DNA from 4 places in the Bradyrhizobium sp. Rc2d genome. Region 1 is predicted to be linked to each of the others. Evidence: riboswitches for the same ligand, from Rfam matches in the RefSeq annotation. Region 1 holds a riboswitch; each other region holds the start of a gene.

Region 1 (2,193 bases):
CATGGCCGGGCCCTCCTTGGCGAGCCGGTCATAGGCATGTAGCAAAGATTTTCGCGACCCCTCATCCAGATCAAGAACCAGGCAGGGCTCGTCGAACTGAACCCAATTTGCCCCGCGTTTGGCCAATTCCTGCAGAACCTCGATATAGGCCGGTATCAGATCATCCAGTAGTGAGAGTGGCAGGAACGCAGGATCGGCACTCTTGCCGAGCTTCAAGAATGTAACCGGCCCGATCAGGACAGGGCGGGTCTGGAAGCCAAGGGCCTTGGCTTCCTCATACTCCTCGATCGGCTTTCGAGAGCGCAATCTGAAAGTCTGTCCCCTGTGAAACTCGGGGACCATGTAGTGGTAGTTGGTATCGAACCACTTGGTCATCTCCTGCGCGGGTGCGCCAAATCCGCGCGGTCCGTGACCGCAACTCGCACCCTGGTCGTCGCATTGTGAACCGCGGGCCATGGCGAAGTACGTCTTGAGCGAAACGGATTCGGTTTTCGAGGCGTAGATCTCCGGGATAGCGCCAACCATGAGACTTGTGTCGAGCACCTGGTCATACAGCGAGAAATCGTTCGATGGAATGACCGTGACGCCGATAGATTTCTGACGAGCCCAGTTCGCGGCACGCAGGCCAGCTGCGTCCTCGAGCAACTGCTGTTCGCTGCTTTTTCCGGCCCAGTAGCTTTCTAGAGCGAGTTTGAGCTCGCGCCTGGGACCGATGCGTGGCGTTCCGAGCGTGGCAACCGGAAGAGAGAGAAGAGACATAGCGTTAACCCGATGTTGGGGGCAAAGGCCATGGCGGACGCAGGCAGGGGAAGTCGCGCGGTGCGACGGCTGCTTGGCGCACCACCGGGACACCCCGCCCGTGGACGAATATATTGTCGGGGCAGGTCTCCTGGCTCGCGGGTCATCGCTGCTGTCCGGCCTTCCCGAAGCCGCGCAGGCTTCAGTGACATCGTTGGACAGCGGCTCGCCGCTCACAGTTGCGGGGGCAGCGCCGGCATTTTCACCGGCTTCCCTCTTAGCTCCGGATCAAATGGAAACCGGAGAACCTCGACGACTTGGATTATCGGCAAGAGAACTCTTCCGTCAACCTCTCAGATTTGTCTCAAGCTAAATGCTGCGACATCTGCTACGCGAATGGCCATGCATCTCTATCGTTGAGACGATGTAGAAGCGCTCTCCAATCAGCGATATCGGAATGACCATCGGAGCTGCCCGCGGCCCGCACGCCGGATAGGTGGCAGGGACAAATGCGGCTTGCGCGGTCGGGACTGCGGCCTCGAGCAGAACGCATTTGATGCGAGTCCCGGCTTCCGAGCGGTTCTTCGAGCACGTCCGCCGTCCAGCCGCCTTCTCGACCAACAGGATCCGTGTTGAATAGGCCCAAGACACCTGGCGAAGCCAGCAACAGACCCGGCGAGCACGTTGATTTGCGGTGCCAGCCCGACTCCAAATGCTCGGCGGTGAAGATCGGCTTCGCGTCGTTGGCCATCGTGTGCAAAGCGCACCTGGCTGAGGCTGCTCTCGAATTCCGGAGCGCCGCATGTCGCGAAAGGCGCGCCAAACGCGCCAGGGCCCTTCGTCGCAAGTGCCCAACGGCATGGCAGAGATCGAAAGCCCATATTCCGGCAACGATACCGAACCAAACGGTTCAATGGCGGCAACGTGCTCCCAATTCTCATCAGGAACTTGGCACCGAGGCGTTCCGCTGCGCCGTCGAATACCCGCTGCGTGCGAGGTTGCATAAGCCGCGATGGATAGGCTGAATGGAAACATCGAGACGTGGGCAAGTCGGAAAGTCGACAAAGAGGACATAAAACCGGTGCGAATTGCCGTCTATTACGTGGCACGAAGAATGCAAGTCCTCGGCATGCCCAGTCTCCTCCTGCTGGGCAGGTCCAGCACAGCAAATTGAGGCTGTCGCTGGCAACTGAAGTTAGCGGCGCGCGACATAGAGGGGAGCGCATGCTCGCGCGGGACCGGCGGTCGCCCCGTTGCGTCGCCGCTAACTTCTTGCGCTCGCGCATAACAGGTTGAAGGTTGCCCGCTTTGGAATGATGTGTGGATGAATAGGCCGACGGTTATGAAGAAAATGTCTCGAAGACGCGCGCTATGGTTTTGTCTCGGTCGATCACTGATCTGCCTGGCCGGGCTGGCTGCGACGAGCAACAGTGTTCGCGCCAACGACAGCGCGCC
Region 2 (2,193 bases), on a different contig from region 1:
GCACACGCTCGCCGACCGCTTGCAGCAAAAGGCGCATCGGCTTGCCCGCGACCGCGATATAGCCTTTCGCGCGCAGCACGTTCTGCTCGCGCGCCAGGCGCTGGATGGCGGCGACCAGCGCATCGACATTAGACACTTCCGGAAGATCGATCACGACCGAGGCAAAATCGTCGTGCTCATGCTCCTCCTCGCCGTCATGATGCGAGGGGCGCGCGGCAAGATCGTTTTCGGCGGCAGCGCCGAGACCGAGGATGACGCGCGCATCGATCGCGCCGTCGGTGACGGGCAACATCGGCACGCGGCGCGGCATCTCGGCGGTGATCGCGGCCTTGGCGGCTTCGATACCCGCGGCGCCCGCAAGATCGGCCTTGGTCAACAGCACGATGTCAGCACAGGCGATCTGGTCCTCGAACACTTCCGACAGCGGCGTCTCATGATCGAGGTTTTCGTCGGCTGCGCGCTGCGCTTCGACCGCAGCGGGATCCGGCGCGAAGCGGCCAGCAGCGACGGCTTCGGCATCGGCCAGCGCGATCACACCGTCGACCGTAATGCGCGAGCGGATCTCCGGCCAATCGAATGCCTTCAGCAGCGGTTTTGGCAGCGCCAGGCCCGAGGTCTCGATCAGGATGTGATCGGGCCGCACTGGGCGCGCCAAGAGCTGCTCCATGGTCGGAATGAAATCGTCGGCGACGGTGCAGCAGATGCAGCCATTGGCGAGCTCGACGATGTTTTCCTCCGGGCAGTTGACATCGGCGCACGACTTCAGGATCTCGCCATCGACACCCTCGCTGCCGAACTCGTTGACGAGCACGGCGAGCTTCTTGCCGCCCGCATTGGCAAGCAGATGCTGGATCAGCGTCGTCTTGCCGGAGCCGAGAAAACCGGTGACCACCGTGACCGGGACTTTTGCGAGCGAATTCATTCGGCGGCCTCCGGCACGACGGCAATGGGGGGAATGCGCGCAAGCGACTGCTTGCGGAATATTTCCGGCCGGCTGCGCCAGGGCACGAGGCCATCAGGCGCGGCCGCATAGGCCGCAGCGCCCGCGATCACGTCGCGCGCGTTCGCATCCGACAGGCGGCCATAGACATAGGACCAGCGCCCGGGTGCGCTGAGCGCGACCGAGCAGCCCTGGCTGCAGGCCGACAGGCATTCGACGGGAACTACGCTCACGCCGTCGGGCACGCCGGCGTCCAGGATCGCACCGTGCAACCGCTTGCCTGGCGTGACGTCGCCCTCGCCAAGCGTCTCGCCGGCACGGCAGGTAATGCAGACGTGAAGTGTGACCGTCATCGCCTCTTCCAGAATAAACAGCGGGAAGCGAAGAGGCGCACGAACCACTTTCCAGGGGCCCGTTTCCCCGTCGCGGAACACCCCGTCCGCCGGTCCAAAATCGTCCGCGCTGGCAGGTCTCCCGGCTTGCGGAGCAGGGCCTTGCCCTTCGATCCCCGCCTTCCCGATCCCGTCAGGGGTCAGTGGCTTCGGGCATCTCTCCGGTCACGGTCGCGGGGGCGGCTGCATTTTGGACCCAAATCTTGCCGATTCGGACCCTATCGCATTCCCTCTTCGCCTGTCATAGGACAGGAACCAACGCCGGCCCACCATTTGCCGCTGGCCGCCACTTGTCAAGCCGAAGGACTGGTACGATGACGCCTGAACCAGAGACCCAAACGGGCGAGCAAACCGACGCCCGCCACGCTGCAAAAATGGCGAAGAAGAAGGCCGCCCGCGACAAGATCATGGCGACCAAGAGCGGCGAAAAAGGCCTCATTATCGTCCACACCGGCGCCGGCAAGGGCAAGTCGTCCTCCGCCTTCGGCATGATCGTCCGCTGCGTCGCCCACGGCTTCCCCTGCGCAGTGGTGCAGTTCATCAAGGGCGCCTGGGATACCGGCGAGCGGCGCCTGCTCACCGGCCATTTCGGCGATCTCTGCCAGTTCCACGCGATGGGCGAGGGTTTCACCTGGGAGACGCAGGACCGCGCCCGCGACGTCGCCGCCGCGCGCGCCGGCTGGGAGAAGGCCAAGGAGCTGATATCAGATTCCAATCTGCGCATGGTCGTGCTCGACGAGATCAACATCGCGTTGCGCTACGACTATCTCGATATCGCCGAGGTCGTCGAATTCCTCACCACGCAGAAGCCGCCGATGACGCACGTCGTGCTCACCGGGCGAAACGCCAAGGACGAGCTGA
Region 3 (2,193 bases), on a different contig from region 1:
GTGCCGTCGGCGGTCTCGAAATCGCGGCGATCTCAGGCGCGATCATCGCGGCTGCGCAACGCCGCATCCCTGTATTGATCGACGGCTTCATCGTGTCAGTGGCGGCGCTGGCGGCGGTGCGGATCAACCCGTCGTGCCGGCCGTTCCTGCTGCCGTCGCATCAATCGGCAGAGCAGGGGCATCGGCTGGTGCTGCGTGCGCTGAACGTGCAGCCGCTGATCAGCCTCGATCTCAGGCTTGGGGAGGGATCGGGCGCCGCGATCGCGCTGCCGCTGGTGCGGTTGGCTTGCGCGCTCCACAACGGCATGGCGACGTTTGCGCAGGCCAATGTACCGGATCGCCCGGCCTGACCCGGCTCAGGCCAACCGCTGATTGACGGAAACGACGCGCCACCCGGTGGCGAGCCGGTCGATCCGGGTGAGCGACAGCGGATCGATCACGAACCGCAAGGCGGCTTGCGGTGTCAGATCCAGCGCGATGCAGAGCGCAGCGCGGACCGTGCCGGAATGCACGACGAGCGCTGCCGAGCCCGCGCCGATCCGCGAGAGTCCCAGCCGGACGCGCGCGACCTGGTCCTCAAAGCTCTCGCCGCCCGGCGGACGGCCGCGCGCCGGATCGCTCCAGAACTGTGCATAAGCCTCGTCGCCAGCCGCGCCGATGTCGTCATGCCGACGGCCGGTCCATGCGCCAAAATCCTGTTCACTGAATTCGGGCATCAGCTCGGGCGCGAGTCCCAGCGCCTGCGCGGTCTCGACCGTGCGCCGCGACGGACTGGCATAGCTCGCTGCGCCTCGCGGCAGGTGCTGCCGCAGCGCCTGCAGTGGCGCGCGATCGCCGAGATTGGCCGGCGCGTCAGCCGCATGGATCGTCCCTTTGATGCCGTCGACCGGTGCATGCCGTATCAGCCAGAGGAAGGTCTCGCCTTCCATGCTCATCTCCGAGGAAGTTGGTTGCTGTGGCAATAACGCCGCAGCTTGCACATTGACTCTGTCTTGATCGTAATCCTAGATGGCTTCGACGGTTTCCCCGAGAGGGGATGAAAAGGGAATGCGGTGCGGGGAATTTGTCCCCAATGCCGCGGCTGCCCCCGCAACTGTAAGCGGTGAATCCTTCGTCAGAAGCCACTGGGTCCTCGGTCCCGGGAAGGCGACGAAGCGGTCACGACCCGCGAGCCAGGAGACCTGCCGTCAGCCGTGGTCACACGCGAAGATGTCGGTCGGGGAGTACAGACATTCGGCTTCATCGGACGGCTGACAAGCCCAGGGTGAGACCTCGTTCGCTGTGACGTGCCACTGACGTCATACCGAGGTTTCGAACCGTGTCTTCCATCCGCATTGTACGACCGCGCCGTTTCCTGCTTGCCTCCGCAGCTCTTACGTCACTAGCCGCCGCCGATGTATCTGCCGCGCTGGCGCAGCAGGCCCGCGAACCCCTGCCGCCGGTCGAGGTGTCGCCGGCGCAATCCCGCAAGCAGGCCAAGCCGGCGGGCCGCGAGGCGCAGAGCGCCCGCCGTGCAGCTGCACGCAGACCGGCAGCCGCATCCGCAGCGCCCAAGCCTGTCGTGCCGGCCGCCGCGGCAGCGACGCCGCTCAACAGCAATGCCGTGGCCGAAAGCGCCTCGCGGCTCGGCCTCACCGTGCGCGAGACGCCGGCGACCGTCGAGGTGATCTCGGCGGCGACGATGCGCGAGCAGGGCTATCGTACCGTATCGGAGGTGGCACAGGGCGCAGTCGGTGTCACCTCCGGCGACAACCCGGCTGAACCTTCGGCCTTCTCCATGCGCGGCTTCACCAACAGCCAGATCAACACGCTCTACAACGGCATCAAGATCGGTCCGCAGAACATGACCTCGCGGATCGCGGATACCGCCAATCTCGAGGCGGTGGAATTCCTGAAAGGTCCGGCTTCGCTGATCTCGGGCGAGGGCGCCGCCGGCGGCGCCATCAATTTCGTCACCAAGCAGCCGCACACCGGACCGATTCGGAACGAGGCTGATTTTTCCTGGGATTCCCTGAACTCGTTCCGCGTTCACTATGGTTCGGGCGGCAGCACCAACGTGCAGGGGCTGGACTACCGCTTTGACATCAGCCGTTCCACGCTCAACGGCTTTGCCGACGATACCAATATCAAGACGTTCGACACGTCCGGCCAGCTCAACTACCGCATCTCCGACAGTCTCAAGATCTGGGGTGC
Region 4 (2,193 bases), on a different contig from region 1:
CATGCATCTGGGCTATCGTCTCGCCGAACTGGCCGCACCGATGCCGGGGCATCAGGTCGGCGCACGCCTGCGCGGCCACGAGTTCCATTATTCGACGATCATCGCCCAGCCCGACACGCCGCTGGCCATGGTTCACGATGCAACCGGCACGGTCATTGCCGAGACCGGCTCGCGGCGGGGCCAAGCCACCGGCACGTTCTTCCATCTGATCGCGGAGGACCGGTGAGCGGTTTTGTTTCTTTCGTCTCCGCCGGCCCCGGCGACCCAGAACTCCTCACGGTGAAGGGGACTGCGCGGCTGCGTGAGGCCGACGTCGTGCTCTATGATGATCTTGCCTCCGGCGCGATCCTCGATCTCGCTCGTCCCGGCGCCAATCTCGTCGCTGTGGGGAAACGGGCAGGGCGGCCCTCGACCAAGCAGCACCATGTCAACCGCCTGCTCGTCGATTATGCCGCAACCGGCGCGCGGGTGGTGCGGCTGAAGTCGGGCGACGCCGGAATTTTCGGCCGGCTCGAGGAGGAGCTGGAGACGCTGCGCGAGGCCGGCATCGGCTACGAGATCATTCCCGGCGTCACATCCGCCTGCGTTGCTGCCGCGCAAGCCGGCATCCCCCTGACCCGGCGCCACACCTCGCGGCGGGTGCAGTTCGTGACCGGGGCCGACGTCACCGGCGAACTGCCGCCTAACCTGAATTGGGCGGCGCTGGCAGATCCCGAGGCAACCACCGTGGTTTATATGGGCCGGCGCACCTTTCCGGCGCTTGCCGCAAAATTGATCGACCATGGCCTCGCCGCAGATACGCCGGCGCTGTTTGCGGAATCACTCGGCCGTTCCGACGAGCGGCTGGTCCGCACCACGATTGCCGAGCTCGCCGAGCAGCTTGCGCGGGGCGGCGCCGCCTCGACGGCCGCCGTCATCCTGTTCGGGGCCCTGGCGGGAGACGATCCGTCATGATGGCCGCCGTCGCCCTTCGCCACTTGACGCCCGGCTCGCGAAAGAGGCACACAGGAGAGGCATGGTGCTCGACGCGGCGCAAAGCGCCGGAGCATAATCGGGAATGGGGATGGGCGGACCCAATTGCGGCGTCCAAAACCCCAGCCGCCCCCGCGACTGTAAGCGGTGAGGGGCTCCGATCAGCCACTGGGCCGCAAGGTCCGGGAAGGCCGGAGAACCCCAGTGAGCCGCGAGCCAGGAGACCGGCCCTGCACGATTTGAGGCCAAGGCCGTCGGGTGTGACGGCAGGAAGGATCTGAACCATGCATATCGAACCAGGGATCGTCACGGGCGCCAAGCTCGTGTTGAGTTACGCAACCGGCATCGCCGCAGGCGGCGTTGCCTTGAAACTCGCGGTCGAGACCGTGCGCGAGCAGGGCATCGGCTCGTTCGCGACGCGCACGCTCGCCACCACCGGCCTCGTCTTCACCTTCTTCCAGGTGCTGCCGCACTTCCCGGTCGGCGTCTCCGAGGTGCACTTCATCCTGGGCTCGACCTTGTTTCTGCTGTTCGGTGCTGCGCCCGCCGCCTTCGGCCTTGCGTTCGGTCTGCTGCTCCAGGGCGTCTTCTTCGTGCCAACCGACCTGCCGCAATACGGCATGAACGTCACCACGCTTCTGGTGCCGCTGTTCGCGATCCAGGCGCTGGCGACGCGGATCATTCCGCGCAACACGGCTTACGTCGATCTGCAATACCGCCAGGCGCTGGCGCTCTCGACCGCCTATCAGTCCGGCATCGTCGCCTGGGTGGCGTTCTGGGCGCTGTATGGCTCCGGCTTCGGCGCGACCAATCTCGCCAACATCGCGACGTTTGCGGCATCCTATGCGCTGGTCATCGTGATCGAGCCGCTCGCCGATCTCGCCGTGCTGGCGCTGGCGAAGTCGCTGCGTGGCGTCACCGCGCCCGGCCTCGTCACGCCGCGCCTGCATAACGCCGCTTAAGAGACAAGCGAAGGGCGGCCGGCGCGGCCGCCCTTCGCGCTCGCGATGCTCACGCTCTCCCTGATAGGCATCGGTTGCGGCGATCCCGGGCAGCTCACGCGCGCCGCGATCCAAGCCATCAACGCCGCCGATCTCGTCCTGATCCCGCGCAAGGGGACGGCGAAATCCGATCTTGCGGATCTGCGGCGGACGATCTGCGCGGACGTGCTCACCAGCGAGAGCACGCGCATCGCCGAGTTCGACTTGCCGGTGCGTGACG

Evidence for each region. Region 1 has a riboswitch for cobalamin ahead of metE (5-methyltetrahydropteroyltriglutamate--homocysteine S-methyltransferase). Riboswitches for the same ligand answer to the same signal wherever they lie in the genome.
Region 2: another riboswitch for cobalamin. It lies ahead of BLV07_RS17420 (DUF1636 family protein); the one in region 1 lies ahead of metE (5-methyltetrahydropteroyltriglutamate--homocysteine S-methyltransferase).
Region 3: another riboswitch for cobalamin. It lies ahead of BLV07_RS47585 (TonB-dependent receptor); the one in region 1 lies ahead of metE (5-methyltetrahydropteroyltriglutamate--homocysteine S-methyltransferase).
Region 4: another riboswitch for cobalamin. It lies ahead of BLV07_RS17355 (energy-coupling factor ABC transporter permease); the one in region 1 lies ahead of metE (5-methyltetrahydropteroyltriglutamate--homocysteine S-methyltransferase).

Annotation. Positions count from the first base shown of each region.
Region 1 covers NZ_FNCU01000040.1:49,531-51,723, forward strand. Annotated here, with positions in the region: gene metE (5-methyltetrahydropteroyltriglutamate--homocysteine S-methyltransferase) at 1-759, opposite strand, end outside; cobalamin riboswitch at 863-1,065, opposite strand; gene BLV07_RS34000 (nodulate formation efficiency C protein) at 2,063-2,193, shown strand, end outside.
Region 2 covers NZ_FNCU01000012.1:197,229-199,421, forward strand. Annotated here, with positions in the region: gene cobW (cobalamin biosynthesis protein CobW) at 1-922, opposite strand, end outside; gene BLV07_RS17420 (DUF1636 family protein) at 919-1,293, opposite strand; cobalamin riboswitch at 1,388-1,607, opposite strand; gene cobO (cob(I)yrinic acid a,c-diamide adenosyltransferase) at 1,647-2,193, shown strand, end outside.
Region 3 covers NZ_FNCU01000012.1:180,834-183,026, reverse strand. Annotated here, with positions in the region: gene cobT (nicotinate-nucleotide--dimethylbenzimidazole phosphoribosyltransferase) at 1-350, shown strand, start outside; gene BLV07_RS17340 (histidine phosphatase family protein) at 357-929, opposite strand; cobalamin riboswitch at 1,002-1,203, shown strand; gene BLV07_RS47585 (TonB-dependent receptor) at 1,319-2,193, shown strand, end outside.
Region 4 covers NZ_FNCU01000012.1:184,276-186,468, reverse strand. Annotated here, with positions in the region: gene BLV07_RS17365 (cobyrinic acid a,c-diamide synthase CobB) at 1-226, shown strand, start outside; gene cobA (uroporphyrinogen-III C-methyltransferase) at 223-954, shown strand; cobalamin riboswitch at 1,000-1,219, shown strand; gene BLV07_RS17355 (energy-coupling factor ABC transporter permease) at 1,257-1,934, shown strand; gene cobF (precorrin-6A synthase (deacetylating)) at 1,980-2,193, shown strand, end outside.